DNA from 3 places in the Azospirillum sp. A1-3 genome. Region 2 is predicted to be linked to each of the others. Evidence: predicted binding sites of a transcription regulator. Region 2 holds the regulator's gene; each other region holds the start of a gene.
What was found. Region 2 encodes PhoB, which activates phosphate uptake and scavenging genes when phosphate is short. Its sites were predicted from a motif close to TNTCATAAAACTGTCA; they were not measured.
Positions count from the first base shown of each region.

Region 1: a site for PhoB is predicted at 4,753-4,768, ahead of M5E06_RS08060 (Na/Pi cotransporter family protein). Genes of this name have one in related genera too.
Region 3: a site for PhoB is predicted at 7,505-7,520, ahead of M5E06_RS02170 (HesB/IscA family protein). Genes of this name have one in related genera too.

Region 1 covers NZ_JAMSLU010000001.1:1,704,937-1,714,948, forward strand. Annotated here, with positions in the region: gene M5E06_RS08040 (MFS transporter) at 1-326, opposite strand, end outside; gene M5E06_RS08045 (LysR family transcriptional regulator) at 435-1,373, opposite strand; gene M5E06_RS08050 (NUDIX hydrolase) at 1,493-1,957, shown strand; gene M5E06_RS08055 (EAL domain-containing protein) at 1,914-2,792, opposite strand; gene M5E06_RS08060 (Na/Pi cotransporter family protein) at 3,000-4,670, opposite strand; gene ychF (redox-regulated ATPase YchF) at 4,821-5,921, opposite strand; gene pth (aminoacyl-tRNA hydrolase) at 6,025-6,597, opposite strand; gene M5E06_RS08075 (50S ribosomal protein L25/general stress protein Ctc) at 6,689-7,285, opposite strand; gene M5E06_RS08080 (NADH:ubiquinone oxidoreductase subunit NDUFA12) at 7,554-7,946, shown strand; gene mlaD (outer membrane lipid asymmetry maintenance protein MlaD) at 8,038-8,574, shown strand; gene M5E06_RS08090 (hypothetical protein) at 8,678-8,944, shown strand; gene M5E06_RS08095 (DUF2155 domain-containing protein) at 9,095-9,484, shown strand; gene M5E06_RS08100 (alpha/beta hydrolase) at 9,552-10,012, opposite strand, start outside.
Region 2 covers NZ_JAMSLU010000001.1:2,579,878-2,589,889, forward strand. Annotated here, with positions in the region: gene pstC (phosphate ABC transporter permease subunit PstC) at 1-572, shown strand, start outside; gene pstA (phosphate ABC transporter permease PstA) at 565-1,869, shown strand; gene pstB (phosphate ABC transporter ATP-binding protein PstB) at 1,959-2,705, shown strand; gene phoB (phosphate regulon transcriptional regulator PhoB) at 2,807-3,511, shown strand; gene M5E06_RS12485 (SAM hydrolase/SAM-dependent halogenase family protein) at 3,575-4,303, shown strand; gene M5E06_RS12490 (Bax inhibitor-1/YccA family protein) at 4,399-5,124, opposite strand; gene M5E06_RS12495 (ABC transporter permease) at 5,271-7,796, opposite strand; gene M5E06_RS12500 (ABC transporter ATP-binding protein) at 7,995-8,762, opposite strand; gene M5E06_RS12505 (arylesterase) at 8,875-9,495, shown strand; gene M5E06_RS12510 (FIST signal transduction protein) at 9,499-10,012, shown strand, end outside.
Region 3 covers NZ_JAMSLU010000001.1:444,072-454,083, forward strand. Annotated here, with positions in the region: gene M5E06_RS02125 (FAD-dependent monooxygenase) at 1-782, shown strand, start outside; gene M5E06_RS02130 (ferredoxin family protein) at 779-1,072, shown strand; gene M5E06_RS02135 (response regulator) at 1,234-1,689, opposite strand; gene M5E06_RS02140 (hypothetical protein) at 1,963-2,265, shown strand; gene nifW (nitrogenase-stabilizing/protective protein NifW) at 2,321-2,656, opposite strand; gene cysE (serine O-acetyltransferase) at 2,670-3,497, opposite strand; gene nifV (homocitrate synthase) at 3,494-4,615, opposite strand; gene nifS (cysteine desulfurase NifS) at 4,750-5,955, opposite strand; gene nifU (Fe-S cluster assembly protein NifU) at 5,960-6,880, opposite strand; gene M5E06_RS02170 (HesB/IscA family protein) at 6,937-7,332, opposite strand; gene M5E06_RS02175 (hypothetical protein) at 7,644-8,156, shown strand; gene M5E06_RS02180 (alkene reductase) at 8,298-9,413, opposite strand; gene M5E06_RS02185 (TetR/AcrR family transcriptional regulator) at 9,560-10,012, shown strand, end outside.

The sequences.
Region 1 (10,012 bases), 870 kb from region 2:
TACAACTCCACGCTGGTGGTGGCGTAGGGCATCAGCGCCAAACCGGCCGCATAGAGAATGCCGCCGCCGGCCAGCACCGGAGCCGGGCCGTAGCGGTCGGTCAGCGCCCCGGCGAAGGGGCCGCCGGCGCCCCACAGGATGTTCTGGATCGCCATCGCCAGTGCGAAGACGTCGCGGCCCCAGCCGCGGGTTTCCGAAAGCGGGCCGATGAACAGCCCCATGCTGGACCGCGGTCCGAAGGCCAGCATCGAGATCAGGCAACCGCAAACGACGACGAGTGCGGGCGTCCTCCAGGAGGGCGCCGGTGCAGGGGTGGCGGTGGTCAAGGCGTCCTCCCGGAAGGGGCCGGCATTGAGCGCCGGTGTTGTGGAACTGCTATGCCCCGACGATAGGCGGGCACCAACAGTTCGGCAAATTCATAATCGGCAACCGGGTCATTCCGCGGCGGAATGCAGGACGGAAGGCTGCGCGGTCCGGCGATCGGGCCGATGCGAGGCCGACAATTCATGCCGCAGCGACTGCTCCAGCCTGTCGAACACCGGGGCGATGCGACCGGTCGTCCGCGACTGGATCAGCCAGATCGTCACCGCCATCCGGAAATCGGGCAATTCGAGTGGCCGGACGGCGACCGCACCGGGAATCGGCGCGATCAACCCCATCGGCGCCAGACCGAAGCCGACGCCGCGCGCCACCAGCGACACCAGCAGGCTCTGGTCATAGGCCTCCACCGTCACGTTCGGCTGCAGGCCGAGCGGCGCCAGCGCCTGATGAAGCGCCTCCCGATACCGGCAGCCGTTCGGCTGCAACACCCAGCCGCGCCGGTTCATGGCCGCCAGATCGGCGGATCCGTCGCCGGGAGAGGCGATGATGCTGACCGGTTCAGTCCCGATCCGGCGGACCGGCAAATCGTCGGGCGGCGCCTGATCGTCGCACATCAGGATCAGCGCACCATCCAGGCTGCCGGCGCGAACCTGCTCGATCAGCGGGTTGCTCCAGTCCGCATGCAGCCGCAGGGTCAGGCCGGGGAAGCCGGCGCGCAACTCGTCCAGAGGCCGGCCGGCGGCCAGCGCGGTCAGCACATGCGCCGTCCCCAGCCGCAGCAGCCCGCGCGGCTCGGCCGATCCGGCGAAGGCGTCGGCGAAGTCGCTGGTCGCCGCCAGGATGCGCCGGGCATGGGCCAGCGCCAGTTCGCCGTCGCGGGTCAGGGCCAGCGGCTTGGTCTGCCGGTCGAACAGCACGACGCCCAGTTCCGCCTCCAGCCGCTGGATCAGCCGCGACACGGCCGACTGCGTCAGCCCCAGCCGGTTGCCGGCCTCCTGCACCGACTGCGCATCGGCCACGGCGATGAAAGTGCGGATCTCGTTGAGCTTCATGGGGCAGCCACAAGGTCGGGTGGGTTGCGCCGACGGGACGCGGCGATACGTCTTCGCGTCTGGCATCCCAGTGTCGGACCGCGCTACCCTCGGGTCAAGCCATCGATAGGGAGCCATTCATGCCCGCCACCCCGCCCGACCGTTCCAGCCGCGAATATCCCGACCGTCCCTGGGTCGGTGTCGGGGCCGTCGTCTGGCGCGGCGACAAGGTTCTGCTGATCCGGCGGGGCAAGGCGCCGCGGATGGGCCAGTGGAGCCTGCCCGGCGGGGCGCAGTCGGTCGGCGAAACAGTGTTCGAGACCGCCGTGCGCGAGGTACGCGAGGAGACCGGGTTGGAGGTGGTGCCGACCGGGATCGTCACCGTGGTCGACGCCATCACTCCCGGTGCCGAGGGCCGCGTCCACTATCACTACACTCTGGTGGAGGTGGCGGCGGAGAGTGTCGAGGGCGATCCGGTCTGCGCCGACGATGCGCTGGAGGCCTGCTGGGCCACCGCCGAGGAGGCGGGCGAACTGACGGAATGGGACGAGACCCGGCGGGTCATCCTGATGTCTGCGGCCCAGCGGCGGCCCCCGACCCCATAGGCCGCAGGGTGCCGATGACGCTCCGCTCGGCCAGGAACTCGCTCACCCCGTCGGCGCTCAGCGGGCGCGACAGCCAATAACCCTGCAGAACGTCGCAGCGATAGGCCTGCAGGTAGAGCCGCTGTTCCGGCGTCTCCACCCCTTCCGCCACCACGCCCAAATCCAGCGCGTGGGCCAGGGCAACCACCGCCTGGACGATGGCGGCGGCGTCACGGTCCTCCACCATCGCCTGGACGAACTGCTTGTCGATCTTCAGCGCTTCCACCGGCACCCGTCGCAGGGTGGCCAGCGACGACCAGCCGGTGCCGAAATCGTCCAGCACCAGCCGGATTCCGGCGCCGCGCAGCTGCAGCAAGGCCTCGCGGGCATCGGCGCCTTGGCTGAACATGCTGGTTTCGGTCAGTTCCAGCTTCAGGTTGGCGGCCGGCAGGCCGGTCTCCGCCAGGATCGCCAGCACCTTCAGCACCAGCCCCGGATCGTCAAGCTGCCGCGCCGACAGGTTCACCGACACCGGAATGTCTGGATAGCCGGCACGCAGCCAGCCGGCGGCCACCCTGCAGGCGGTCCGCAGGGTCCATTCGCCCAGCAGATGGATCGCTTCCCCCTGTTCGGCCATCGGCACGAAGACGTCGGGCGGCAGCATGGTTCCGTCGGACAGGCGCCAACGCGACAGAGCCTCGAACCCGGTCAGGCGGTTGGTGACGACGTCCGCCTGCGGCTGGAAGACCAGGGAGAGTTCCTGACGGTTGATGGCGTCACGCACCCGCTCGGCGAATCCGGCGTCGGATATCCCCTGCGCTTCGGGTCCGTTCGACGTCGCGTGCGTGTTCGCCACCGTCCGCTCCCTCTCGACAACCATTCCTGGGTTCGACAACGGCCCGCTGGGCCTCATTGCCATAACAACCACAGGGACGGTTTGTTAACCATGTCGCGAAAGAGCTTGACGAATTTTATATGGTTACGAAAGTGTTAACGTGGCTGGGCTGGTGACAAGAAAAGGTCGAAGCGGAAGCCATGCCGCACCTCCATCGGGAGCGGACGGTCACGCCCGTGCTGCCCCTTGTTTGAGACGGCTGGGCAGAAGCTCCCCCGATTGATCGAGCACCGGATAGGCGGCGGCGACCAGATGGGCGTTGATCCGGCGCAGGTCGCGCAGAATGTCCAGATGGAGGGCGCTGGTCTCGACGCTTTCCTTGCGTCCGGCGCGCAGGCGGGCGAAATGCGCCTCGGTGGCGCTGGTCTCCAGATCGCGGATTACCTCCTTCTCGTGGATCAGCGCGCGGGCGGACCGGACATCGCCCGACACGAAGACGGCGGCGGCCAGACGCTGGGTCTCGCTCAGCCGTTCCAGCATGCCGGCGATCTCGGCCGCCCCCTCGGTGGAAAAGCGCAGCCTGCGCCGGATCTTCTTGGAGGCCGCCTCCATCAGGTTGCGGTCTACGATGTCGCCGACATGCTCCAGATTGATGGTGAAGGTCAGCACGTCCGACACCCGGCGGGCGTCGCGTTCGTCCAGATCCTCGACACTGATCTGAGTAAGATAGCGCTTGATGGCGTCGTGCAGCCGGTCCAGCACATCGTCCATCCGCCGGATCTCCTGCACCCGCTTGCGGTCGTCGGTCTGGATCACGTCCAGCGCGCCGCGCAGCATGCTGTCGACCGTGTCGGCCATGCGCAACGCCTCGCGCGACGCGTTGGCGATGGCGAGATGGGGGACTCGCAAGGCACTGCGGTCGAGATAGAGCGGCATCGCCGGATCGGCGACCGCTACCCGTTCCGGGAACATCCGGGTCAGGACCCGCGCGAACCAGGGAAGCGGCCCGATGAACAGCCCGGCCATCGCCAGATTGAAGGCGAGGTGGAAATTGGCCGCCAGCCGCGTAGCGTCCGGCGATACCGCCTGCAAGCCGGCGGTGATCGGCCCCAGCAGCGGCACGACGATGAGGCAGCCGACGAGCCGGTTGATGAGGTTGCCAACCGGCAGCCGCCTTGCCGCCGGGTTGCGGCCGTCGCCGCCGGGTCCCTCCACCACCGGATTGACGGCGCTGCCCAGATTGGCGCCGGCGACCATGGCAACCGCCGCCTCCGGCCCGATCACCCCGCCGCCAGCCAGCGAGGCGATCAGCAGGATGGCGGCGACGCTGGAATGGGCGGCCCAGGACAGCAGCGCCGCCAGCATCACCGCCACCACCGGATCGGCAGTCAGCATCGCCAGCATCCGCCGCAGCATCGGCGCGTTCTCCGCCGGCGCGATGGTCGCCAGCAACAAATGCAGCGACAGCAGCATCAAGCCCAGCCCAATAGCGACCCGGCCCAGGTCGCGGCTGCGCGTGCGGGCGCCGCGGCGGAAGGCGATGAAGCCGCCCAGCAGCAGGACCGGCGCCACATGGGCGACGTCGAAGGCAAGGATCTGGACAATCAGGGTGGAGCCGACATTGGCGCCCAGCATCACCGCCAGCGCCGGCATCAGCGACACCAGCCCGGTGGCGGTAAAGCCGGTCGCCATCAGGCCGGTGGCGGTGCTGCTCTGCAGCAGCATGGTGATGCCCATGCCGGACAGGAAGGCGGTCCAGCGGTTGCGCAGACCGGCCCCCAGGATGCGGCGCAAGTCGCCGCCAAGCGCGCGGGTCAGCCCGCTTTGCACCATGTGCAGCCCCCACAGGAGCAGCACGACATTTCCGGCCAGTTCCAGCAGCACCCGCGTCGCCTGCATCGCACCCCCTCTGTCGGGTCGGGGATGCGATCAAGCGGCACCCCTAACTGAAGTGTGGGGTGCGCCGATTGTTACGACAATATGACAGTTGGGTGACGGCGAAGGTGGGAAGGGAGCGGTTGCGCCCCCGTTCCCCCGACGCCCGTCCACTCAGACGTTGAAGCGGAAGTGGAAGATGTCGCCGTCCTGAACGACGTATTCCTTGCCTTCCTGGCGCATCTTGCCGGCGTCCTTCGCCCCCTGCTCGCCACCCAGCGTGACGAAGCTGGTGTAGTCGATGGTCTCGGCACGGATGAAGCCGCGCTCGAAGTCGGTGTGGATGACGCCGGCGGCCTCGGGAGCCTTGGCGTTGCGGCGCACGGTCCAGGCGCGCGTCTCCTTCGGGCCGACGGTGAAGAAGGTGATCAGGTCCAGCAGCTTGAAGCCGGCGCGGATCAGCTTGTTCAGGCCGGTTTCCTCCAGCCCCATCGACTCAAGGAATTCGGCCTTCTCGGCCGGATCGGAGAGCTGGGCGACCTCGGACTCGATGGCGGCGGAGATGACGACGACCTCGGCATTCTCGGCCTTGGCCTTTTCCGCGACCTTGGCGGAGAAGGCGTTGCCGGTCGCGGCCGATGCCTCTTCGACGTTGCAGACATAGAGCACCGGCTTGTCGGTCAGCAGCATGAACTGCTTGAATACCGGCTTTTCTTCGTCCGACAGCTCGACCACGCGGGCGGGCTTGCCGTCCTGCAACACCTTCAGGGCGCGCTCCATCAGGTCGGCCTTGATCTTGCTGTCCTTGTCGCCGCCCTTCGCCTTCTTCTGCAGGCTGGTCAGCTGGCGTTCCAGGCTTTCCATGTCGGCGAGCATCAGCTCGGTCTCGACCACCTCGGCGTCGCGCAGCGGATCGACGTTACCCTCGACATGGGTGATGTCGTCGTCCTCGAAGCAGCGCAGCACATGGACGATGGCGTCCACCTCGCGGATGTTGGCGAGGAACTGGTTGCCCAGCCCTTCACCCTTCGACGCGCCGCGGATCAGGCCGGCGATGTCCACGAACTCCAGCTGGGTCGGGACGACCTTCTGCGACTTGGCGATTTCCGCCAGCTTGTCCTGCCGCGGGTCGGGCACGCCGACGCGACCGACGTTCGGCTCCTTGGTGCAGAAGGGAAAATTCGCCGCCTCCGCCGCCTGGGTGGCGGTCAGCGCGTTGAAAAGGGTCGACTTGCCGACGTTCGGCAGGCCGACGATGCCGCAATTGAAGCCCATGGGTGGGTGCTCGCCGTCGGAAATTCTGGAATTGAGGCGCTTTATCCTACGATGGGGGACAAAGCGCAAACGCGAAGTGGGGGAAGGTCCGGCAGGCCGCGGCTTATCGCGCCTGCGTCGCCACCGTCACCTTGTTCATGAACAGCTCCGGCTGGCCTTCCACGATCAGCGGCAGGTTATCGGAAACGGCATCCAGCAGCGGGTCGATCCAGCTCTGGTCGGCCTTGGCGAAGTCGTGCAGGACATAGCCGCTGACCAGATCCTTGTTGCCGGGATGGCCGATGCCCAGACGGATGCGCCAGTATTCCTTGCCGATATGCGCGTCGATCGAGCGCAGGCCATTGTGGCCGCCATGGCCGCCGCCCTTCTTCACCCGAATCTTGCCGGGGGGCAGGTCCAGCTCGTCATGGATGACGACGACGTTCTCGGGCTTCAGCTTGTAGAACTGCAGGGCCGCCACCACCGACTGGCCGGACAGGTTCATGAAGGTGGCGGGCTCAAGCGCCAGAACCTTGTCGCCGGCGACGGTGCCCTCGGCGGTCTGGCCCTGGAAACGCTTCTTCCACGGGGTGAAGCGATGGCGTTGGGCGATGGCCTCCACCGCCATGAAGCCGATGTTGTGGCGGTTGCGGGCATACTCGTTGCCGGGGTTGCCCAGTCCGACCAGAAGCAGCATGTCCCTCACCCTTTGGAAACCACTCTCCACAAACGAAGCGGGGGGCCGAAGCCCCCCACCGTAACCATCTTCGAAGGTCGAACGCCCCTTATCAGGAAGCGGCGCCCTCTTCCGACTTCAGGCCCGACGGCGCAACGATGGTCGCGATGGTGAAATCGCGGTCGGTGATCGTCGAGGTCACACCCTCCGGCAGCTTGACCGAGGAGATGTGGATCGAATCGCCGACGTCGAAGCCTTCGCACGAGATGGTGATGTGCTCGGGGATGCTGTCGGCCGGGCAGCTCAGCTCCAGCTCGTGACGGACGATGTTCAGCACACCGCCGCGCTTCAGGCCGGCCGACTTGTCCTGGTCGACGAACTCGACCGGAACCTGCACGTTGGTGCGGGTGTCGCCGGACACGCGCAGGAAGTCGACATGCAGCGGGAAATCAGTCACCGGGTGGAACTGCACGTCGCGCGGCAGGACGCGGTGGGCGGTGCCGTCGACGGTCACTTCGAACAGGTGCGTGAAGAAGCCCGGCTGATGCAGGACGCGGGTGAACTCGAACTTCTCGAGCGAAATGGTCAGGGGAGCCTGCTTGCCACCATAGATGACGGCCGGAATACGGCCATCACGGCGGGTCTGGCGGGCGGTCCCCTTGCCGGCCCGTTCGCGCGTCTCAGCGCCGAGCGGAATGATCTTGGTCATGACGATGCTCCAAAACGAAAGGGCGCCGGCCTCCAGGGGTGCCGGCGCATGCGCGGGGTGCATACGGCAATCGGCCGGGCGCGTCAAGGAAAAGGGGGCGTTCCTGCGGAGCGACCGCCGCCAGGGCGCTTCCGCTCTCAAAGGAGCCGAAAGCCGGCAAATTGGGCCTCACCAACGGTGGACGCGCGGCACTTGCGGTGTCATAGTGCGGCCCGCATTCGACCAGCCCCGTGTCCACGGGGCCAGACTCCGGAATTCGTGAGCGACGATGAGCGAGCCGATCTCCCTGTTCACCAAACTGGCGAACATCCACATCCGTTACGTCACGTGGCGTCGGGGCGCCAAGGTCGGCAGCGACCGCTTCGGCAACGTCTATTACCGCAACAAGGACGCCCAGCCCGGCACGCGCGAGCGCCGCTGGGTCCTGTATGCCGGTGAGCCCGATGCCTCCAAGATCCCGCCGGAATGGCATGGGTGGCTGCACCACACCACCAAGGAGCCGCTGCCCGAGGGGTCGAGCGCCTTCCACAAGCCGTGGCAGAAGGAACATCTGCCCAACATGTCGGGCTCGGTCCAGGCCTACCGTCCGCCCGGCCATGTGCTGGCCGGCGGGCAGCGCGTGCCGGCCACCGGCGATTACGAGCCCTGGACGCCGAGCTGATCCCTGCCGGGACTGACCATCACGTCGGAACGGAAAGCCCGGCCCCTTTCGGGCCGGGTTTCGATTCGGGAACTCGCAGCAGGATAGCTCTATGCGCCGGAATGTGATCGAAACCGTGCTGGGCGGCGTCGTGCTCGCCGTGGCCGCCGTGTTCCTTGCCTTCGCCTACAAAAGCGCCGACCTGCGCAAGGTGCAGGGCTATGACGTCACCGCCAACTTCAACAGCATCACCGGCCTGCAGAGCGGCGCCGATGTGCGCATCAGCGGCGTGAAGGTCGGCACGGTCACCGGACTGACGCTCGACCCCACCAGCTATCAGGCGGTCGTCCATCTGTCGGTCGACAATTCGGTGAAGCTGCCCAAGGACACCGCGGCGGTCATCGCATCGGAAAGCCTGCTGGGCGGCAAGTTCCTGTCGCTGGAGCCGGGCGGCGATCCCGACATGATCAAGCCGAACGGCAAGATCGAGTTCACGCAGAGCACCCCGGGCCTGGAACAGCTGCTGGGTCAGGTCATCTTCTCGCTGCAGAGCATGAGCAAGTCCGGCGACCAGGCGAATGGCCAGTCTTCCGGCGGTCAGCAGGGTCAGGCTCCCGGCCAGACGCCGGCCCAGCCGCCCAAGCTGTAATTCCCCCAACCCTGGGCGTGGCCGGAACCGACGGACACGCTCAAGCGTTCCTCCTGCCATCCGGACGGCAATGCTCCCGGATCACGAGGCAGGAGGAAATGCGATGCGTCTGTCCCAATTGGCCGTGCTCGGCCTTGCCCTGGCGACTGCCGCCTGCGGCGCCGACATGGAAGAGAAATTGGCCACCGGCGGGCTTGGCGGCGCCGCAGCCGGCGCGGTGGTCGGTGGACCGGTGGGTGCCGTGGTCGGGGCCGCCGCGGGAGCCGGCGCCGGTGCGGCGACCCAGAAGATCGAAGACCGGAACGAGACCCAGAGCGGGTCCGGCGCCACCTACAGCGCCCCCGCCTCGCGCAGCACCGTCACGCGCTGAAACACCTGATCCGCACAACACACCCCAGCGCCCCCGCCACTGGACGCTGACCCCGCTTCCGGGATAGAAGGCGGAGCGCCCCGGCAGAGATCCCCTGATTGGCCGGATCCTGCCGTGGAGCGCCGTCCGCAATTACGGAAGCGATCCGACGTGACGAGACTTCTTCGAATTTTGCCGCTGGCGGCCGCCCTGCTGGCAACCGCGTCCGTCCAGGCCGCCCCAGTCCCGAGCCAGATGATCGAACGGCCGGCGGCCAAGCTGCAATGGCTGGACAAGGTGACGGCCCGCACCTCCACCTTCACCATGAAGGTCGGAGAGACCAAGGCGATGAGCAGCCTGCGCATCACACTGCGCGCCTGCCGCGAGAACCCGCCGATCGAAACGCCGGAATCGGCCGCTTTTCTGGAAGTGACGGAGATCAAGCCCGGCGAGCAGGCGGAACCGGTCTTCAGCGGCTGGATGTTCGCCTCCAGCCCCGCCCTGTCGGCGATGGAGAACCCGATCTACGACGTGTGGGTTCTGGGCTGCGAGCAACAATAGGCACGGCGCCAGCCCCCATCCAACCGCCCACGCTCTCGCGGGGACGGTTGGATGGGGATGGACTTGCTTACTCCGCCACTGCCGCGATGGGATTGCCCAGCGCCTTGTCCAGATAGTCGTCCACCTGGATCGCCAGATCGTCGGTGCGGTTGACGAAGAAGTGGCTGGCGCCGGGAACGACGCGGTGGTCGATGCGGATGTCCTTCTGGTGCGACAGCTTGGTCACCAGCTTGGTCACCGCGGCCTGGGGCACCACCTCGTCCTTGTCGCCATGGATGATCAGGCCCGAGGACGGGCACGGCGCCAGGAAGGAGAAGTCGAACAGGTTGGCCGGCGGCGAGACCGAGACGAAGCCGTCGATCTCCGGACGGCGCATCAGCAACTGCATGCCGATCCAGGCGCCGAAGGACACGCCGCCGATCCAGCAGAGCGGCGCGTTGGGGTTGTAGGTCTGCAGCCAGTCGAGTGCCGCCGCCGCATCGGCCAGTTCGCCCTCCCCCTTGTCGTAGGTGCCCTGGCTGCGCCCGA
Region 2 (10,012 bases):
CGGCTTTGGAGATCCTGGCCGGCATCCCGACCGTGGTCTACGGCTTCTTCGCCGCGCTGACGATGGCGCCCTTCGTGCGTTCAGTGGGCGAAGCGCTGGGGTTGGACGTCAGTTCGGAATCGGCGCTGGCGGCCGGCATCGTCATGGGGGTGATGATCATCCCCTTCGTCAGCTCCCTGTCGGACGATGTCATCAACGCGGTGCCGCAATCCTTGCGCGACGGCTCCTACGGTCTCGGCGCCACCAAGTCGGAGACCATCAGGCAGGTGGTGCTGCCGGCGGCGCTGCCCGGCATCGTCGCCGCGGTGATGCTGGCGATCAGCCGCGCCATCGGCGAGACGATGATCGTCACCATGGCGTCCGGCCTGACCGCCAACCTGACCGCCAACCCGTTGCAGGCGGTGACCACCGTCACCACCCAGATCGCCACGCTGCTGGTCGGCGACCAGGAGTTCGACAGCCCGAAGACGCTGTCGGCCTTCGGCCTTGGCCTCGTGCTGTTCCTCGTCACGCTCTGCCTCAACATGGTCGCCCTGCGGGTGGTCCGGACCTATCGGGAAAAATATGACTGACCTCGTCGAGCAGGACGTGGCGGCCGTGACGCCATCCACAACCCCCGTGAAATCGCGCCTGCGCGGCGAAGCCTTCGCACGCCGGCTGCGCGCCCGCCATGCCGCGGAGCGCCGCTTCCGGCTGGCCGGCGCCGCCGCGGTGGCGCTGGCGGCACTGATCCTGCTGCTGCTGCTGGGCTCCATCGTCGCCAAGGGCGCCAGTGCCTTCCTGGAGGCGCGCATCCGGCTGGAGGTGACGCTGGACCCGGCGGAGGTCGCCGACCGCAATTACACCGTCCTGCTGCGCCGCGCCCTCTACGCCCAGTTTCCGCAGGTGACCGACCGCGCCGGCCGCCGTGTGCTGAACGACCTGCTGTCGTCGGGCGCGCCGTATGAGCTGGAGGCGATGGTCGCCAAGGACCCGGCGCTGGTCGGGACGACGCAGACCGTCTGGATCCGCGCCGACGACCAGATCGACCAGCTGGTGAAGGGCGGCTATCGCCGCGACCTGCCGGAAGGCGAGCGTGGCCTCAGCGACGCCAAGGTCGCGGCGGCCGACGCGCTGTTGGCCTCGGGCGCGCTGGCGCAGGGCTTCAACACCACCCTGTTCACCGCCGGCGACAGCCGCGAGCCGGAACAGGCCGGCATCGGCGGCGCCATCGTCGGCTCGCTGCTGACGCTGCTGGTGACCATGGCGCTGTCGGTGCCGGTCGGGATATCCGCCGCCGTCTATCTGGAGGAGTTCGCGCCGAAGAACCGCTGGACCGACCTGATCGAGGTGAACATCAACAACCTCGCCGCGGTGCCGTCGATCATCTTCGGCTTGCTGGGTCTGGCGGTGTTCCTGGGCTTCTTCGGCATGCCGCGCTCCGCCCCGCTGGTCGGCGGGCTGGTGATGGCGCTGATGACGCTGCCGATCATCATCATCGCCTCCCGCGTCGCGTTGAAGGCGGTGCCGCCGTCGATCCGTCAGGCGGCGCTGGGCATCGGCGCCTCGCCGCTGCAGACGGTGCTGCACCATGTGCTGCCGCTGGCGATGCCCGGCATTCTGACCGGCACCATCATCGGCATGGCCCGCGCGCTGGGCGAGACGGCGCCGCTGCTGATGATCGGCATGGTCGCCTTCATCGTCGACATCCCCCACGGTCTGACCGACAGCGCCACGGTGCTGCCGGTGCAAATCTACATGTGGGCCGACAGCCCCGAGCGTGCCTTCACCGAGCGCACCTCGGCGGCGATCCTGATCCTGCTCGGCGTCCTGATCCTGCTGAACGGGGCGGCCGTGATCCTGCGCAAGATTTTCGAGAGACGGTGGTGAACACCATGAGCATCCCGAGCCCGCTGAAGCTGCGGTCCCGTGGCGACCGGCAACCGGACCGGGCGTCCACTGCCGCCCTGCCCAAAAAGATGACCGCCCACGGGGTGAAGGTGTTCTACGGCACCAAGCAGGCGCTGCGGGGCATCGATCTCGACATCCAGGAAAACCGGGTGTTGGCGCTGATCGGCCCGTCCGGCTGCGGCAAGTCGACCTTCCTGCGCTGCCTGAACCGGATGAACGACACCATCGAGGGCTGTCGGGTCGAGGGGCGGATCGCGCTGGACGGCGAGGACGTCTATGGCAAGGCCGTCGATGCGGTGCAGCTGCGCGCCCGCGTCGGCATGGTGTTCCAGAAGCCGAACCCCTTCCCGAAGTCGATCTACGACAACGTCTCCTACGGCCCGCGCATCCACGGCCTCGCGTCCGGACGGGACGAGCTGGACGAGGTGGTGCAGACCTCGCTGAAGCGCGCTGGCCTGTGGGCGGAAGTGAAGGACCGCCTGCGCGAACCCGGCACCAGCCTGTCCGGCGGCCAGCAGCAGCGGCTGTGCATCGCCCGCGCCATCGCCGTCAGCCCCGAGGTGATCCTGATGGACGAGCCCTGCTCGGCGCTCGACCCCATCGCGACCGCGCATATCGAGGAGCTGATCGACGAACTGCGGGCCAACTACACCATCGTCATCGTCACCCACAACATGCAGCAGGCCGCCCGCGTGTCCCAGCGCACCGCCTTCTTCCATCTGGGCGAGATGGTGGAGTGCGACGACACCGAGGAAATCTTCACCAACCCGCGCGACGAGCGCACCCAGGGCTACATCACCGGCCGCTACGGCTGAGTCCTGCGCCACTGTGCCCTACTCCTGTCCCCTTCCTCCTTTGTTGAAAAGGCTGTCCCATGCCGGTTAACGTCGAGACGCGCGCTGTCAACGGAGCCACCATGAATGCGGCCCTGAAGCCGCTCGTCCTGATCGTCGAGGACGAGGCCGACATCCTGACGCTGCTGAAGTACAACCTGGAAAAGGAAGGCTTCCGCGTCGCCACCGCCAGCGACGGCGAGGAGGCCCTGCTGGCCGCCGGCGAACAGACGCCGCACATCGTGCTGCTCGACTGGATGCTGCCGCTGATGAGCGGGCTGGAGGTCTGCCGCCAACTGCGCCGCAACGCCAAGACCCGCGACATCCCGATCATCATGCTGACCGCCCGCGGCGAGGAGGGCGACCGGGTGCGCGGCCTGAATTCCGGCGCCGACGACTACATCACCAAACCGTTCTCCCCGACCGAGCTGGTGGCCCGCATGCGCGCCGTGCTGCGCCGCGCCTCCCCCGGCATGACGGACGAGGTGCTGACCTTCGCCGACGTGACGATGGATCTGGCCGCCCACCGCGTACGCCGCAATGGCCGGGACGTACATCTCGGGCCTACCGAATTCCGCCTGTTGCGCCACTTCATGCAGCATCCCGGCCGCGTCTTCTCGCGCGAACAGCTCCTCGACCTGGTGTGGGGCCACGACGTGTACGTCGAGCCGCGTACGGTGGACGTACACATCCGCCGCCTGCGCAAGGCGATGAACGAAGAGGACGAACTGGACCTGATCCGTACCGTGCGGTCGGCGGGGTATGCGCTGGATACCAAGTCGGTGTGAGCCCAGGGTTGGGATGGGGGTAGGATGGGGGAGGACCACCGCAGCATTGGTGAGAACGCCCCCATGATCCTGCTCTTCACCGACTTCGGCCTTTCCGGCCCCTACACCGGCCAGATGAAGGCGGTGTTGGCGCAACAGGCGCCCAGCGTCCCTGTCATCGACCTGTTCGCCGACGCCCCCGCCTTCGACCCGCAGCTGTCCGCCTATCTGCTGGCCGCCTACGCACCGGCCTTTCCCGTCGACAGCGTCTTCCTCTGCGTCGTCGATCCCGGCGTCGGCACCGATCGCCGGCCGGTGATGGTCGAGGCTGACGGCCGCTGGTTCGTCGGCCCCGACAACGGCCTGTTCGCCCTGATCGCCCGCCGTGCAACGTCGCTAAACGCCTGGACCATCGACTGGATCCCGGACCGGCTGTCTGCCAGCTTCCATGGCCGCGACCTGTTTGCCCCCGTCGCCGCCGGCCTCGCCACCGGTCGCCCGGTCGAGCGCAGCCCCCTTCCCCCCGCCGCCATCGACCGTCCCGACTGGCCGGACGAGCTGCCGCGCATCGTCTATGTCGACGTCTACGGCAATGCCATGACCGGGATGCGTGCCGCCACCCTGCCTGCCGACGCGGTGTTGACTGCCGCCGGCAGTCGCATCGCTCGCGCCCGCACCTTCGGAGCCGTCGGACCGGGGCAGCCGCTGTGGTACGAGAACTCCAACGGGCTGGCGGAGATCGCCGTCAACCGCGGACGAGCCGACCGGGTGCTGGGGCTGGCGGTCGGCGACCCGGTGACGGTTGAGACCTGACCAAAAGAAAACCGCCCGGAAGCGGGTGCTTCCGGGCGGCTGCTGCTTGATCCGATGCTTGTCCGATCAGGCGTCTCTGGTCAGATGTCTGGGGATCAGTCGTTGTTGCGCTGGCCCAGGAACTGCAGCAGGAACTGGAACAGGTTGATGAAGTCCAGGTACAGCGTCAGGGCGCCCATCAGGGCCAGCTTGCCGGTGCTCTCGTGATCGTAGCCCTCGGCGTAGCTTTCCTTGATCGCCTGGGTGTCATAGGCGGTCAGGCCGGTGAAGATCAGCACGCCGATGGCGGAAATCGCGAAGTGCAGGGCCGGCGACTGGAAGAAGATGTTCGCCAGACCGGCGATCACCAGACCGATGACGCCCATGATCAGGAACGAGCCCATCTTCGACAGGTCGGCCTTCGTGGTGTAGCCGTACAGGCTCATCGCCAGGAAGGTGGCGGCGGTGACGAAGAAGGTCAGCGCGATCGACGCCCCGGTGAAGACCAGGAAGATGGCCGACATCGACAGGCCCATGGCACCGCAATAGGCCCAGAAGATCATCTGTGCCGATGCGAAGGACAGGCGCTGGATGCCGAAGGACAGCACCATGACGAAAGCCAGCGGGGCCAGCATGACCACCCACTTCAGCGGCGTGCCGAAGATGGCCTGGAGCATGGCCGGGCTGGACGACACGAGCGCGGCGACCAGACCCGTCAGGATCAGGCCGGCACCCATGTAGTTGTACACGCGCAGCATGTGCTGCCGCAGGCCTTCGTCGAAGTATCCCCGATCTGTCGCGCGGCCCACGGTCGCGAAGCGGTTATAGGTCGGGTCTGCCATGGTTTGGTTTCCTCGGTGGAATAGGGTGATCCCGTCGCAGGACATATTGGCGAGTCCGTCAGGCGGTTCAATAGGAATCGGCAGGGCTTTTTCCAGATGAAAAAGCTTTCACGATTCGTTTTTCCTGCGGCTTCATGACTCAGGCGTCACTCGTTCCGAAGCAATGGCGCCGAAGGCTGGCCGAGAGCGCGCCAAGTACCATAGAACCCGAAAGCAAGCGTGATCGCGGTGCTCAGCAAAGCGGTGGTGATGACCGCCGACGGCAGGAAGCTCCATTCCCAATGCATCAGGAACGTCAGCACCGCCCAGGCGGTCAGCGTGCCGATGATGCCGGCGATCACGGCGGTCAGCAGGCCGAGCAGCCCATATTCCAGCAGGAAGGCGCGCAGCACGTCGCCGCGTGTGGCGCCCAGCACCTTCAGCACCACCGCGTCATAGACCCGGCGGCGATGCCCGGCGGCGACCGCGCCGGCCAGAACCAGCGTCCCGGCGGCCAGCGTGATGCCGGCGACGATGCGCACCGCGGTGCCGATATGGCCCAGCATCTCCGACACTGTGTCCAGCGCGTCCTTGACCCGCACCATCGTGATGTTGGGGAAGCGCTGCAGAACGGCGCGCTGCACCTGGGTTTCGGCGTCCGGCGTGGCGCGGACGGTGGCGACCCAGGTCTGTGGCGCGCCTTCCAGCGTGCCGGGGGCGAAGACCATGGTGAAGTTGATCGCCATGCTGCTGAAATCGGCAGAGCGCACGTTGGCGACCTTGGCCTCGATGCTGCGGCCCAGGATGTTGATGACCATAGTGGCGCCCGGACCGATGCCGAAGGCCTCGGCGACGCTCTGGTGGATGGAGATCAGCGGCGGTCCGGCATAATCCTGCGGCCACCAGCTGCCGGCGGTGACGGTGGAATGCTTCGGCACCGTCGCCGAATAGGTGATGCCACGGTCGCCGGCCAGGATCCAGGCCTGCTCCGGATTGACCAGCGCCTTTTCCGCCTCCTGCCCGTTCACCCGCTCGATCCGGCCGCGCAGGCTCGGCACCGCCTCGAAGGCGCTGGTGCCGGGGACGGCGGTCACGAGGTCCCGCAAGGGATCGAACTGGTCGCGCTGGATGTCGACGAAGAAGAAGGCGGGGGCATCCTGCGGGATCGTCTCCGACACCCGGCGGGAGAAGTTGCCCTGGATCAGCGCGATGGCGACCAGCACCGTCAGGCCGAGCCCCAGCGACAGCACCACCGCCGCCGTCGGGTTGCCCGGCCGGTGCAGGTTGGCGAGCGCCAGCCGCAGGCCGGGACGCCGCACCCGCCCCACCCGCTTCGCCCCCCAGGTGACCAGCGCCGCGGCGGCGCGGAAGGCGAGGAAGGTGGCGATGGATCCGCCGACGAACCACAGGGCGAACAGCTTGTTGTGCGCCGTCAGCACCGCCAGCCCGGCGAGCGCCAGGGCCGACAGGATCATCGCGACCGTATAAGGCGTGCGCGGCCTCCCGCCGGCCGGGGCGATGACGTCGCGGAACAGGGCGCCCGCCGGCACCTCGCGCGCCCGGCCGAGCGGCCACAGCGAGAAGGTCAACGCCGTCAGCACGCCATAGAGCGCGGCGAGCGCCAGGGCCCCCGGATAAACGCCTATATGTGCCGACACCGGCAGCACGCCGTCGAGCAGCCGGCCCAGCGCCAGCGGCGCCACCGCCCCCAGCACCAGCCCGATGACGATGCCCAGCAGCGCGAGCGCCAGGATCTGCGCCAGATAGAGCTGGAACACCAGCGCCCCCGGCGCACCGATGCACTTCATCATGGCGATGGTGCGGGCGCGCGAGTCCAGATGGCTGCGCACCGCGTTGCCGACCCCGACGCCGCCGACCAGCAGCGCGGTCAGCCCGACCAGCGTCAGGAACAGCGTCATGCGGTCGATGAAGCGCTCGATCTGCGGTGAGGCGTTGGTGTAGTCACGCATCCGCCAGGGCGCGTCGGGAAAGCGGGTGCGCAACCCCTCCTGCCACGCCTTCAGGTCGGTTTGCGGCGGCAGCGCCACCTTGGCGCTCCACCAAGTGAGACTGCCCGGTTGCAGCAACCCGGTAGCCTGCAGCGACGGCAGCGCCACCAGCACCCTGGGGCCTAGCGAAAAGGCGTTGGAGGAGGCGCGGTCCGGCTCGCGGTCCAGCACGGCGGCGACGCGGTAGGCGCCTTCGCCGATGCGGATGGTGTCGCCGGGCTTCGCGCCCAGCCGGTCGACCAGACTGGCCTCGATCACCGCGCCCCAGCGGCCGTCCTTCTGCGCCAGCGCCTCCCGCAGGTCGCCGACGCCCTCCAGCGTGACGGTGCCGTAGAGCGGATAGAGGTCGTCGACCGCCTTCAACTCGACCAGGGAGGAGCGCGTTTCATCGCCCGCCCGCGCCATCGCCCGCATCTCGGCGGAGGTCGACACCCGGCCATCGGCTTTCAGGGCGGCCATCTGCTCGTCGGTCGGCGGAGTGTAGAGTTGACGCAACGCGACGTCACCGCCCAGGATCGACCGCCCGTCGCTCGCCAGCCCGTCGAGCAGCCCGCTCGACACCGATTGCACCGAGGCGATGGCCGCCACCCCCAGGGCGAGGCAGGCGAGGAAGACCCAGAAGCCCTTCAGGCCCGTGCGCAGTTCCCGCCGGGCAAGGCGAAGCGCGAGGCTGAGGTTGGTCATTTCGTGGTCCTCCGCTCGCACCTGCTCCTGTCCCCTCTCCCCCCCGGGGAGAGGGTTAGGGTGAGGGGGATGCGTGGCGAGGATTGTTTCAGTGACGAGGGGTTTGCGCGTCGAGCAACGCTACACCGTGCGTCCCCCTCACCCCGACCCTCTCCCCGGGGGGGAGAGGGGGAAACGACCGCAATAATGCTCACCATCTCACTCCCCCGCCGCCTGCAGCTTCGCGCGCCTTGCCGCCTGCCCGTCGTCGGCGATCCGCCCGTCGGCCAGCCGCACCGTGCGGTCGCAGCGTGCGGCGAGGGTCTGGTCGTGGGTGATCAGCACCAGCGTCGTGCCGCGCCGCTCGGCCAGATCGAACAGCAGCTTCACGATGGTGGCGCCGGTGTCGATGTCGAGGTTGCCGGTCGGCTCGTCGGCCAGCAGCAGCGACGGCTCGGTGACGAAGGCGCGGGCCAATGCGGTGCGCTGCTGCTCGCCGCCCGAAAGCTGGCCGGGATAATGGTGGATACGGTGCCCGAGCCCGACCTGCTCCAGTCCAATGCGGGCGCGGTCGAAGGCGTCGGCGACCCCGGCGAATTCCAGCGGGATGGCGACATTCTCCAGCGCCGTCATGGTCGGCACCAGATGGAAGGCCTGGAAGACGATGCCGACATGCTGCCGGCGGAACCGCGCCAAGCCATCCTCGTCCAGGCGCCCGAGATCCTGTCCGGCGACGCGGACGGTGCCGCCGCTGGGGCGTTCCAGACCGGCCATCACCATCATCATGGTCGACTTCCCGGAACCGCTGGGGCCGACGACGCCGACCCGTTCCCCGGCCGCCACCTGAAGATTCACGCCGCGCAGGATGTTGACGGGTCCGGCACCGCTGTCCAATTTCAGGTGGACGTCGTCGAGTTCAACGATGGAATCGTTGGAAGACCGGGCGATGGATTTTGACGACGTTGCAGAGGACTGAGCCTTGGACATGCGACTCTCGCACAAGCGGAACGGACCATCGCCATATGGCACGACCCGCCGGGCTTTCAACATGGGCGCCCTCACCGCCGCTCTTGCCTTCCTTTTCGCCGCAGGGGTACCGATGACCGTTCCGAACCGCGCCGACGCCGCGCAGCCGGTGAAGCTGCTGGCGCTGGGCGACAGCCTGACCGCGGGCTATGGGTTGCCGGAACCTCAGAGTTTCGCCAGCCAGCTGGAAAAGGCGCTGGCCGCCAAGGGCTACAGCGTCACCGTCATCAATGCCGGCGTGTCGGGAGACACCACCGCCGGCGGCCGGGCGCGGCTGGACTGGGCGCTGGCCGACAAGCCGGACGCCGCCATCGTCGAGCTGGGTGCCAACGACATGCTGCGCGGGCTCGACCCCGATCAGGCCAAGGCGAATCTCGACGCCATCCTGAAGAGTCTGGCGGAGCGCAAGATCCCGACCCTGCTGGCCGGCATGCTCGCCTCGCCCAGCCTGGGCAAGCCCTATACCGACAAGTTCAACGCCATCTACCCGGATCTAGCGAAAGCCTACGACCTGCCGCTCTATCCCTTCTTCCTCGACGGGGTGGCGTTGGACCGGTCGCTGATCCAACCGGACGGGATGCATCCCAACGCCCAGGGCGTGGCGGTGATCGTGGAGCGCATCCTGCCCTCCGTCACCGCGCTGCTCGACGGCCTCCCCAATATCGGCAAGACTACCGTCAAAACCGGAGGCTGACCCATGACCGTGACCCTGGACAGCGACACCCGCTTTCACGCCGCCTGCGCCGCCGGGGCGGAGTGGGGACCGACGGTCAAGGCCTGCCTCGACCGGCTTGGTCCGGTCGCCGGCTGCAACCTGGGTTTCCTCTACCTGACCGACGGTCTGGCGGAACATGCGACCAGCATCGTCACCCTGCTGCGCGGCGTCACCGGCATCCGCCATTGGGTCGGCACCGCCGGCATCGGCGTGATGGCCAACGGCGAGGCCCTGTTCGACGAGCCGGGGATGGCGATCATGGCCGCCCGCCTGCCGGAGGACAGCTTCCGCCTGTTCCCCACCCTGACCGACGGGTTGGAGCCGCTGCGCGGCAGTGCCGGCGGCTGGCTGGACAAGCATGGCGCGGCGCTGGCGCTGGTCCATGTCGATCCTCACCATGCCGATATGGCCGGACTGGTCGCCCGCTTGTCGGAGGAGGCCGGCGTCTTCCTGGTCGGTGGCCTGACCGCCTCGCGCGGGGAGTTCCCGCAGATCG
Region 3 (10,012 bases), 2.1 Mb from region 2:
TTCAGGATGAAGCCGCGCCGGAGAATGTGGCGCTGGCGGTCAAGGAAATCCTCTTCATCGATCCGGAGCTGATCCAGCAGCGCTTCGGCATCAAGGAGGACGAAGGCGTCGTCATCGAGATCATGGGCAAGGTGACCAAGGGGATGGTCGGCACCGCCTTCCTCTACACCAACAAGGAATCGCTGACGATCGGCATCGGCTGCCTGATCTCCGACTTCAAGAACGGCGATTGCCCGCCTTACCGGATGCTGGAGGATCTGAAGAAGCATCCCGTCATCAAGCCGCTGATCGAAGGGGCGGAGATGAAGGAATACGCCGCCCACATGATCCCCGAGGGCGGTTACAAGGCGGTTCCGCAGCTCTATGGCGACGGCTGGATGGTGGTCGGCGACGCCGCCCACTTCAACAACGCCGCCCATCGCGAGGGTTCCAACCTTGCCATGGCGTCGGGCCGGATGGCGGCGGAGACGGTGATCGAGCTGAAGGCCGCCGGAAAGGGCTACAGCGCGTCGAACCTGGCCGCCTACAAGAAGAAGCTGGATGACAGCTTCATCATGAAGGACCTGAAGAAGTACCGCGAGCTGCCGGGCATCATGCACGGCAACAAGCAGTTCTTCGGCGCCTATCCCGACGAAATCACCGCGGCGGCCCACAACTGGTTCACCGTCGACAGCATCGACAAGAAGTCGAAGGAAAAGCAGATCATGAAGTCCTTCATCAAGCGCCGCTCGGTGATGGGACTGGTCGGTGACGCAATCAAGCTGGTGAGGGCCGTGCGATGAGCATCATGGTCAAGGTCGAAGAGAAGCTTTATCAGAACCGCTACATCGTCGATGAAAGCCGGCCGCACATCCAGATCAAGAGCGTCGAGGCCTGCCAGAGCTGCGAACGCCAAGCCTGCACCTTCTGCTGCCCGGCCGCGTGCTACAGCAAGAACGAGACAGGCGGCGTGACGCTGGTGACCGACGGCTGCCTGGAATGCGGCACCTGCCGCGTCGTCTGCCAGGACAAGGGCAACATCGCCTGGGACTATCCGCGCGGCGGTTACGGCATCAGCTACAAGTTCGGCTGACCGGGTCCGTTTGGTGTCTTCCCCCGGAACTGAATGGCCTCCGCGCGGCCTTGCGCGGGGGCCGATTTGTTTTTGGGGAGTGGTGTCGTCGGGGAAAGTCATTGCCCCCTCCCTAACCCTCCCCCTCTTCGAGGGAGAGGGGACTGCCGCAGCTCCGCGACTTACTCCCTCTCCCGCCGTGGGCGGGGGAGGGTTGGGGAGGGGGCCTGTGCCGGGGCTTCCCTCAACGTGTCCACCGCGTGGCCCAGCGCCCGCTGCAGTTCGGCCGGGAAGTAGGGTTTGCGGACGAATCCGAAGGGGTCGCACTCCGCGGCACGGTGGCGGGTCTCGGGGTCGCCGAAGGCGGAAGTGAAGATGCAGCGGATGCCCGTCCGCTCGCGGATCGCCGCCGCCGCCTCGATCCCGTCGCGGGGCCCCAGCAGGCGGATGTCCATCATCACGACATCCGGACGCAGGCGTTCGGCCGCCTCGACCGCGGCGTCCGCATTGTCCTCGATCCCGACGACGGCGAATCCCAGCATCCCGAGAATTTCCTCCAATGCCATGGCGGCGAGGCTCTCGTCTTCAATGATGAGGATGCGCAGGGGAGCGTCGGAGGCAGGCGTAAGATCTGTCATCGTGATCGCATAGAGGGCTGTCACAGCGATTTTACAGGAGCCGAGTGATCGGCAAACCAAAAAGCGCAGGATTATGACCAATGGCGCAGCCTGCGCCGAACGCATGGGTCACGGAGCGGAAGCGTCGCAGGATGTCGCCGCACCCTTGTTTTTTACCCGTACGACGCACCATCTCTGTCTCAGGGGTGTTTTCACCAGCGAGCATTGCGGACCCGTGCCTGTCCATTATGGACGGCCGGCGGGGCCGCTCCCTTTTCCATGAGGAGACCGGCGATGGACCTGCGAGTCTGTTTCGAAAACATGGAAAGCGTCAACGTCAACGACGCGGCGATGATGAAGCATTACACCAAGAGCTATCTCGCGGATTTCAATCCGGAATGGGCCGGATTCATCATGTTGCCCCATGACGAGACGCTGCGCGCGACGATGGAGCCCGCCTGGCAGGTGCTGATCCGCGACGCCTCGCCGCGGACGGAGCAGGAACTGCTGCGCTACATCGACGAGAACCCGATGGCGGCCTATCACGTCCATGTCTACCGGCGCGACGGCGGCCGGAACGAGAGCAAAATCCACTGACGGCAAAGGGGGCGCTGCAAGACGCCCCCTCCGTCAAAGCTCTTGCGCCGGCGATTCAGCCGACCGGCGATCCCAACAGGCTGTCGAGCGGGACGAAGCGGTCGGCCATCTTGCGCGCTTCTTCCTTGTGGACCTTGAAGGTCTTTTCCGCGATGGCGTTGGACACGACGAAGTCCTGATAGGCGCGTTCGAGGTGAAAACGGTAGCGCGCCGACATGCCGTCGTTGTCCAGCCCCTCCATCCCATGGTCCGCCGACAGGTAATCGTGGAAGCGCTGCAGGATGTGCAGGCGGTTCACATTGATCACGCGCTGGTCGTAAGTGACGTGGAAGAAGCGCAGGAAGTCTTCCGCGGTTTCCAGATCGTCGAGGTCATCGGTGAAATCGCTCATCGTCGAAGACTCCTCACGCATGCTGCTGGGTGGAGCGGGAGGGGCCGCAGCCCTCCTGATCGCAGATGTTTCCACAGGCGCTGCAGGCAACGCCGTCCAAACGGGCATCGCCCAGCCGCATTTCCGACAGTCGGATGTTCTTATCAGGAAACTGTGACGGTACGGTTGCGGTGTGAGCATCCAACCGGGCTTCGATGCGGTTGATGTGCTCGATCAGGCAGGCGATGGCCTTTCCGACCGGGTCCGGCATCAGATGATGTTCCAGGTCGATGCCATGTCCGGAAAGATTACGGCCGGAAGGATGGCGCTGCGCTTCCGGCCGCACCACCCGGCCGGGGATACCGACCACGGTCATGCCATCCGGTACCGGCTTGATCACCACCGAATTGGCGCCGACCCGCGCGTTGGTGCCGACGGTGATCGGCCCCAGGATCTTGGCGCCGGCACCGACCAGCACGCCGTCCATCAGCGTCGGGTGCCGCTTGCCCTTGGTCCAGGAGGTGCCGCCCAGCGTGACGCCGTGATAGAGCGTCACGTCGTCGCCGATCTCGGCCGTCTCGCCGATCACCACGCCGGCGCCATGGTCGATGAAGAAGCGGCGGCCGATGCGGGCGCCGGGATGGATGTCGATGTTGGTCACCGCGCGGGCGACATAGGACAGGAAGCGCGCCGGCCAGCGCAATTTTCGTCGCCAGGCTGCATTGGCGAAGCGGTGCATCACCAGCGCGTGGATGCCTGGATAGCAGGTCAGCACGTCGAAGACGTTGCGCGCCGCCGGGTCGCGGTCGAAGACGCAGGCGACGTCCTCGCGCAGCAGAGCGACGATGCCGGGCTTGGTCATGTCGCCGCCTCCAGGAAAGCGTGCAACTCCTCGGGCGTGGGCGGCCGTTTGGCGCGGGTGGCCAGCGCGCGGACGCGCGGCAGCACCGCCTGGGCCGTGGCGTCGTCGCAGGCGATGCCCAGCCGTTCATAGGCCAGCTTCACCGCCGCGGTTCCGGAATGCTTGCCCAGCACGATGCGGTGCTCGCGCCCGACCTCGGCCGGGTCGAAATTCTGATAGGTGGCGCGGTCGCGCAGCAGCCCGTCGACATGGATGCCGGCCTCGTGGGTGAAGACGGCGGACCCGACGATCGACTTGTTGACCGCCACCGGCCGGTTGGAGGCCCGCTCCACCAGATCGCTGATGGTGCCGAGCGACCGCGTCTCCACGCCGCTGTCGATGTGGTAGAGGTGTTTCAGCGACACCACCACCTCCTCCAGCGGCGCATTGCCGGCACGCTCGCCCAAACCGTTCACTGTGGTGTTGACGTGGGTGGCCCCGCCCAGAACCGCCGCCAGCGAGTTGGCGTTGGCGAGGCCTAGATCGTCGTGGGCGTGGATCTCGATCTCCAGGTCGGTGGCCCGGCGCAGCCGTTCGATGCAGGTGCGCGTCTGGAAGGGGTCGAGCACGCCCAGCGTGTCGGCGAAGCGGAAGCGCCGCGCGCCCGCCTCCTGCGCCACGGTGACGGCGGCGATCAGGAAATCCATGTCGGCACGCGACGAATCCTCGCCACCGACGCTGACCTCCAGCCCATGGTCGCGCGCCTGTTTGACTTTGCGTTCGATTTCCGCGAGCGCCCAGGTCCGGCTGCGCTTCAGCTTCTTCGTGATGTGGATGTCGGACACCGGCATCGACAGGTTGACGAAGCCGACATTGCAGGACAGCGCCGCCTTCAGGTCGGTGTCGTGCATGCGGCACCACACCATCAGCCGTCCCTTCAGCCCCAGCGTGGCCACGGCGCGGATGCCCTCGCGCTCCTCCTCGCCCATGGCGGGGATGCCGATTTCCTGTTCCGGCACGCCGGCGGCATCGAGCGCGCGGGCAATGGCGATCTTCTCGTCGAGCGTGAAGGCGACGCCGGCGGTCTGCTCGCCGTCGCGCAGCGTGGTGTCGTTGATGGTGGCGAAGGTGGTGGGCATGGGGGCACCTCGCGCGCGGGGGCAAGCACCGCCCCCTTCAGAAGTGTCGCAGGCCGGGCTGGGGACCCGCCCCGACGGGGTGTCGTCGGGCGGGGTGCCGGGACGGGCCATCGACCCGGCCTGCGATTCCGGTGTTACGAATAAACGGGTGCGAATTCCTTCGGCCGGTCCGCGCCCTGCTGCCAATAGGGCGACAGGCTACGCAGCTTGGCGATGATGCCCGGCACCACGGCGATGACCCGGTCGATCTCCTCCTCCGTCGTGTCGCGCGACAGCGAGAAGCGGGTGGCGCCATGGGCTGCGGTGTAGGGCACGCCCATGGCGCGCATGACGTGGCTCGGCTCCAGCGAGCCCGAGGTGCAGGCGGAACCGGAGGACGCGGCGATTCCCGCCTCATTCAGCAGCAGGAGGATCGCCTCGCCCTCGATATATTCGAAGGCGATGTTGCAGGTGTTGGGCAGGCGGTTGTCCGGGTTGCCGGTGACGAAGCAGCTCGGCACCGCCGCCAGGATCGCCTGTTCCAGCTTGTCGCGCAGCGCCTTCACCCGCGTGTTCTCCTCGCCCATATGGACCAGCGCCAGCTGGGCGGCGGCACCCAGCCCGACGATGCCCGGCGCATTCTCGGTCCCGGCGCGGCGGGAGCGTTCCTGATGGCCGCCGCGCAGCATCGGGCGGTAGCGCAGGCCGCGCTTGACGTAGAGCGCGCCGATGCCTTTGGGAGCGTGCAGCTTGTGGCCGGACAGCGACAGCATGTCGATGGCGCTGTCGGCCAGCTTCATCGGGATCTTGCCGAGCGACTGCACCGCGTCGGTGTGGAAGAGGGCGCCGGCCTCCTTCGCCATGCGCGCCAGTTCCTCCACCGGGAAGATCGTCCCGGTCTCGTTGTTGGCCCACATGATGGAGACGATGGCGACCTGATCGGACAGCGCCGCGCGGTAGGCCGCCATATCAAGGTTGCCCTTGCCGTCCACCGGGATGCGGTGGACCTTATAGCCACGCTTCTTCTCCAGATACTCGCAGAGCGCCAGCACACCGGGGTGTTCGACCACGCTGGTGACGATCTCGCGCTTCTTCGGATAGGCCTCCAGAGCCGACAGGATGGCGGTGTTGTCGCTCTCCGTCCCGCCGGAGGTGAAGACGATCTCGCTGTCATGGGCGGCGCCGAGCAGGGCCTGAACCTGCTTGCGCGCCCATTCGATCTTGCCGCCCACCGCGGCGCCGAAGCCGTGCATCGACGACGGGTTGCCGAAATGCTCGGTGAAGAGCGGCAGCATCTCCTGCAACACTTCCGGATCGACGCGGGTGGTGGCGTTGTTGTCGAGATAGATGCCCTGGCTCATGGCATTAAGCTCCCACTGGCATCAGAGAGGCGGGCTTGACCCGCACGAACTCGCCGAGCTTCTCGACCAGCTTCATCTGCACGCCCATCATCGTCCCGGCCGACTGCGAACAGCCGGAGCAGGCGCCGGAGAGCCGGACGTAGATGTCCTTGCCGTCGATATCGACCAGCTCCACATCGCCGCCGTCGCGCTGGATTTGGGGGCGCATCTCCTCGATGGCGCTCATGATGACCTGCATGCGCTGGACATTCGTCAGCTTTGGCGCCGCGGCCGGTTCGGCCTTGGGTTCCAATGGCTTGATGGCGTCGAGACCGACGGTGCCGGGGGCATGCTTCTTGGCGGGCTTCAGGGCGCCGGTCTTCGCCAACACCTCTTCCAGCACCTCCTCGATCTTCTCGTGGCAGGTCTGGCAGGAGCCACCGGCCTTGGTGTAGTGGGTGACCTCCTCCAGCGAGGTCAGGCTGTTGACGGTCACCGCGCGCTCGATCATCGCGGCGTCGATGCCGAAGCATTTGCAGACCAGCTCGCCTTCCTCATGATCGTCTTCCCACGCCTCGCCCTTGTAGTTGGCGATGGCGGCGCGCAGGGCCTCGGCACCCATGACGGAGCAGTGCATCTTCTCCGGCGGCAGGCCGCCCAGATACTCGGCGATGTCGCGGTTGGTCAGGGTCAGCGCCTCGTCCACCGTCTTGCCGATGATCATCTCGGTCAGCGCGGAGCTTGAGGCGATGGCCGAGCCGCAGCCGAAGGTCTGGAACTTCGCATCCAGAATGATCTGGGTGTCGGGATCGACCTTCAGCATCAGACGCAGCGCGTCGCCGCAGGTGATGGAGCCGACCTCGCCGACCGCGTTGGCGCTGTTCAGGACACCGGAGTTCTTCGGGTTGAAGAAGTGTTCCTTGACCTTGTCGGTGTAGTTCCACATGTCGCTGCTGCCTTTCCGTGGGGTGCGCGCCTAGGGGAAGAATGTCCGGGGAGGGATCAGTGGGTCGAATAGGGGGCCGACGATCCGCAACTGGACGAGGAGGTCGAGCAGGAGCCGCCACCGCCTTCACCGGCCGAGAAGGACTTGCCGCAGCCGCAGCTGCTGGTCGCGTTCGGGTTGTCGAACTTGAAGCCGGAGCCTTCGATGCCCTCGACGAAGTCGACCACCACGCCCGACAGGAAGGGCTGGCTGTTGGCGTCGACGAAGATGGTGACCGGGCCGAAGCTGAGCACCGCGTCGTCGTCGCCGGCCGCCGCCTCCAGGCCCATTTGGTATTTCAGGCCGGCGCAGCCGCCGTCGGTCACCGCGATCCGCAAGCCGGCGGCGGCACCGCCCGACTTCGCCAGTACCCGTTCCAGGGTGGAAACCGCCGCATCCGTCAGAGTCACCATGTCCCGCCTCCTCAAGCCGCGTTGCCGGGGGTGCCGGCCGATCTGGCGAAGACTAGAGCAAGGGCTGTGCCAAACCGGCAAAGTATTGATTTGCAAGGATTGTAAGCTGGGGATGGCGTGGCGAGAGTCCGACAATGTTTCGCCTTCCAACGATTTTGTCGGGTTTGGCGCGTGTCGGTTTTGCGACAGCCGCGACACTTCGCCGCACAAAATTAATGTGGTCTTTCCCTGTGCCTACGCGCCTACCATGGGACGTCGTCGGTGCGTCGGATGGTTGATTGCTGCAGCGGAAAATCCAGGCGAGGGAAGCGATGAGCGACGAACCGATCGAACTCAGGATGTCGAACGGCCGCATGGCCTTCGGCGATGTGCCGGAACAGATCGACGAGTTGCTGCAGAAGGCAGTGAAGGCCCGCGACGTGCCCGACGCCTGCGAGGCGCTGCTGTGGGAGGCGCACCGCAAGGGGCCGCGGGTGCTGCCGGTCTTCTACGCGCTCTACAAATTCTACTTCAACCGCAAGAAGCTGGGCGAGGCGGAGCGGGTGGCCCGCATCGGGCTGGATGCCGCGGCATTGCAGGGCGGCTTTCCGGCGGACTGGTCGCAGCTGACGGCAGGCTCCACCGACTGGACGGCGGCCGGGCCGGCGCGCTTCTTCCTGTTCACCATGAAGGCGCTGGCCTTCATCGAACTGCGCCGCCACAACCGCGACAGGGCGCTGGCGATCCTCGCCAAGATGGCGGAGATCGACCCGGCCGATCAGGTCGGCTACGGCACCATCGCCGCGCTGGCTCGCGGACTGGATGGCGAGGGCGGGGCGGGGTAACGGCCGCAAAAAAAGCCCCCCGGCCCAGGGGGGAACCGGGCCGGGGGCAGCGGGGATTTGCGTCTCACGACGCACTCACGACGCGCTCTCTCACGTCGAGAGTTATTGCGGCCCCGCCGGGGCAGGGAGGCCGCAAACCGGTCAGGCGGCGACGGACTCCAGGGCCGGATAGTCGGTGTAGCCCTTGGCGTCGCCGCCGTAATAGGTGGTGCGGTCCGGCTCGGCCAGCGACGCATCGGCACGGAAGCGCACGGCCAGGTCCGGGTTGGAGATAAAGGCCTCGCCGAAGCTGACCGCGTCGGCCTCGCCCTTGGCGAGTGCGGCGTCGGCGTCGTCGCGGCTGTAGCCGCCATTCAGGATGAACGGACCCTTGAAGGCGGCGCGCAGGGCGGACGCCACATGCGGCGCACCCTCCGGCGGAGCCATATGGTGGCCGGGCCGGCCTTCGATCACATGCAGATAGGCGAGGTTGAACGGGTTCAGCGCCTTGGTGATCGCCAGGAAATGCGGCAGCGGGTCGCTGTCCTTCATGTCGTTGAACACGCCGGTCGGCGACAGGCGGACACCGATGCGGTCGGCGCCGACGGCATGGGCCGTGGCCTCCAGGATTTCCAGCAGGAAGCGGCAGCGGTTCTCCACCGTCCCGCCATACTGGTCGGTGCGGGTGTTGGTGCTGTCGCGCAGGAACTGGTCGATCAGATAGCCGTTGGCCGCGTGGATCTCGACGCCGTCCAGACCGGCATCGAACACCGCGCGCTTGGCGGCGTCGGCGAAGTGACGGACCAGAGCGGGAATCTCGGCGGTCTCCAGGGCGCGGGGCACCGGGAAGGGCTCCATGCCGGCGCCGGTGTAGAGCTGGCCCTTCGCCGCGATAGCCGACGGGGCGACCGGGGCGGCGCCGTTCGGCTGGAAGCGCGGGTGGGAGATGCGGCCGACATGCCAGAGCTGGGTAACGATCCGCCCGCCGGCGTCATGCACGGCGTCCGCAACCGCGCGCCAAGCCAGGGTCTGGGCGTCGGTGTGGATGCCCGGCGTGTTGGGATAGCCCTGGGCGGTGTCGCAGACCTGCGTCGCCTCTGTGATGATCAGGCCGGCGGAGGCGCGCTGCGCATAATATTCGGCGGTGAGCGCGGTCGGGCAGTTGCCTTCGCCGGCGCGGCTGCGGGTCATCGGCGCCATGACGACACGGTTCAGCAGCTCGATGGCGCCGAGGCGCAGCGGGGTGAACAGGTCAGGCTTTGCAGTGCTTTGCGGCATGGCGGGACTACCCCCTCTTGGCCCCTGTTGGGCAAATCAGCTTGTATGTATGTGAGTACATACTTGAACCAGAGCCCGCCGCTTGTCAAGTATGTATCTGCATACTTATTATGAAGCTGACGGGACGCACCGGAGAGGGACGGGCTTTGGACGCAAGCAAGGAAGATGACGGCTGTTGCCCCGGCAACGGGACCGAGGGCGCGTGCGAGGGTGGGGCGCGCAAGCGCGACCGCGCGGCGACCGAGGGCGCGCTGCTCGACGCCGCCAAGCTGGTGTTTGCAGAGCGCGGATTCGATGCGGCGACGACGCGCGAGATCGCCGGGCGGGCCGGGGTCAACGAACAGCTGATCCAGCGCTATTTCTCAGGAAAGAGCGGTCTGCTGCTGGCGGTGGTGGAGCGCTATTGGCGCGAGGAAGCGGGCGGCTGCGACCTGCCGCCGCCGGACGATGACCTGGAAACCGACCTTGGCCGCTTCCTGCACGCGCAGTTGAAGCACAGCTGGAAATGCCGCGACTTCACCCGCGTTGTGCTGGCCCGCGCGCTGGTCGATCAGGCGGTGGCGGACGAAATGGCGCGCACCCTGTCGGAGAGCCGCATC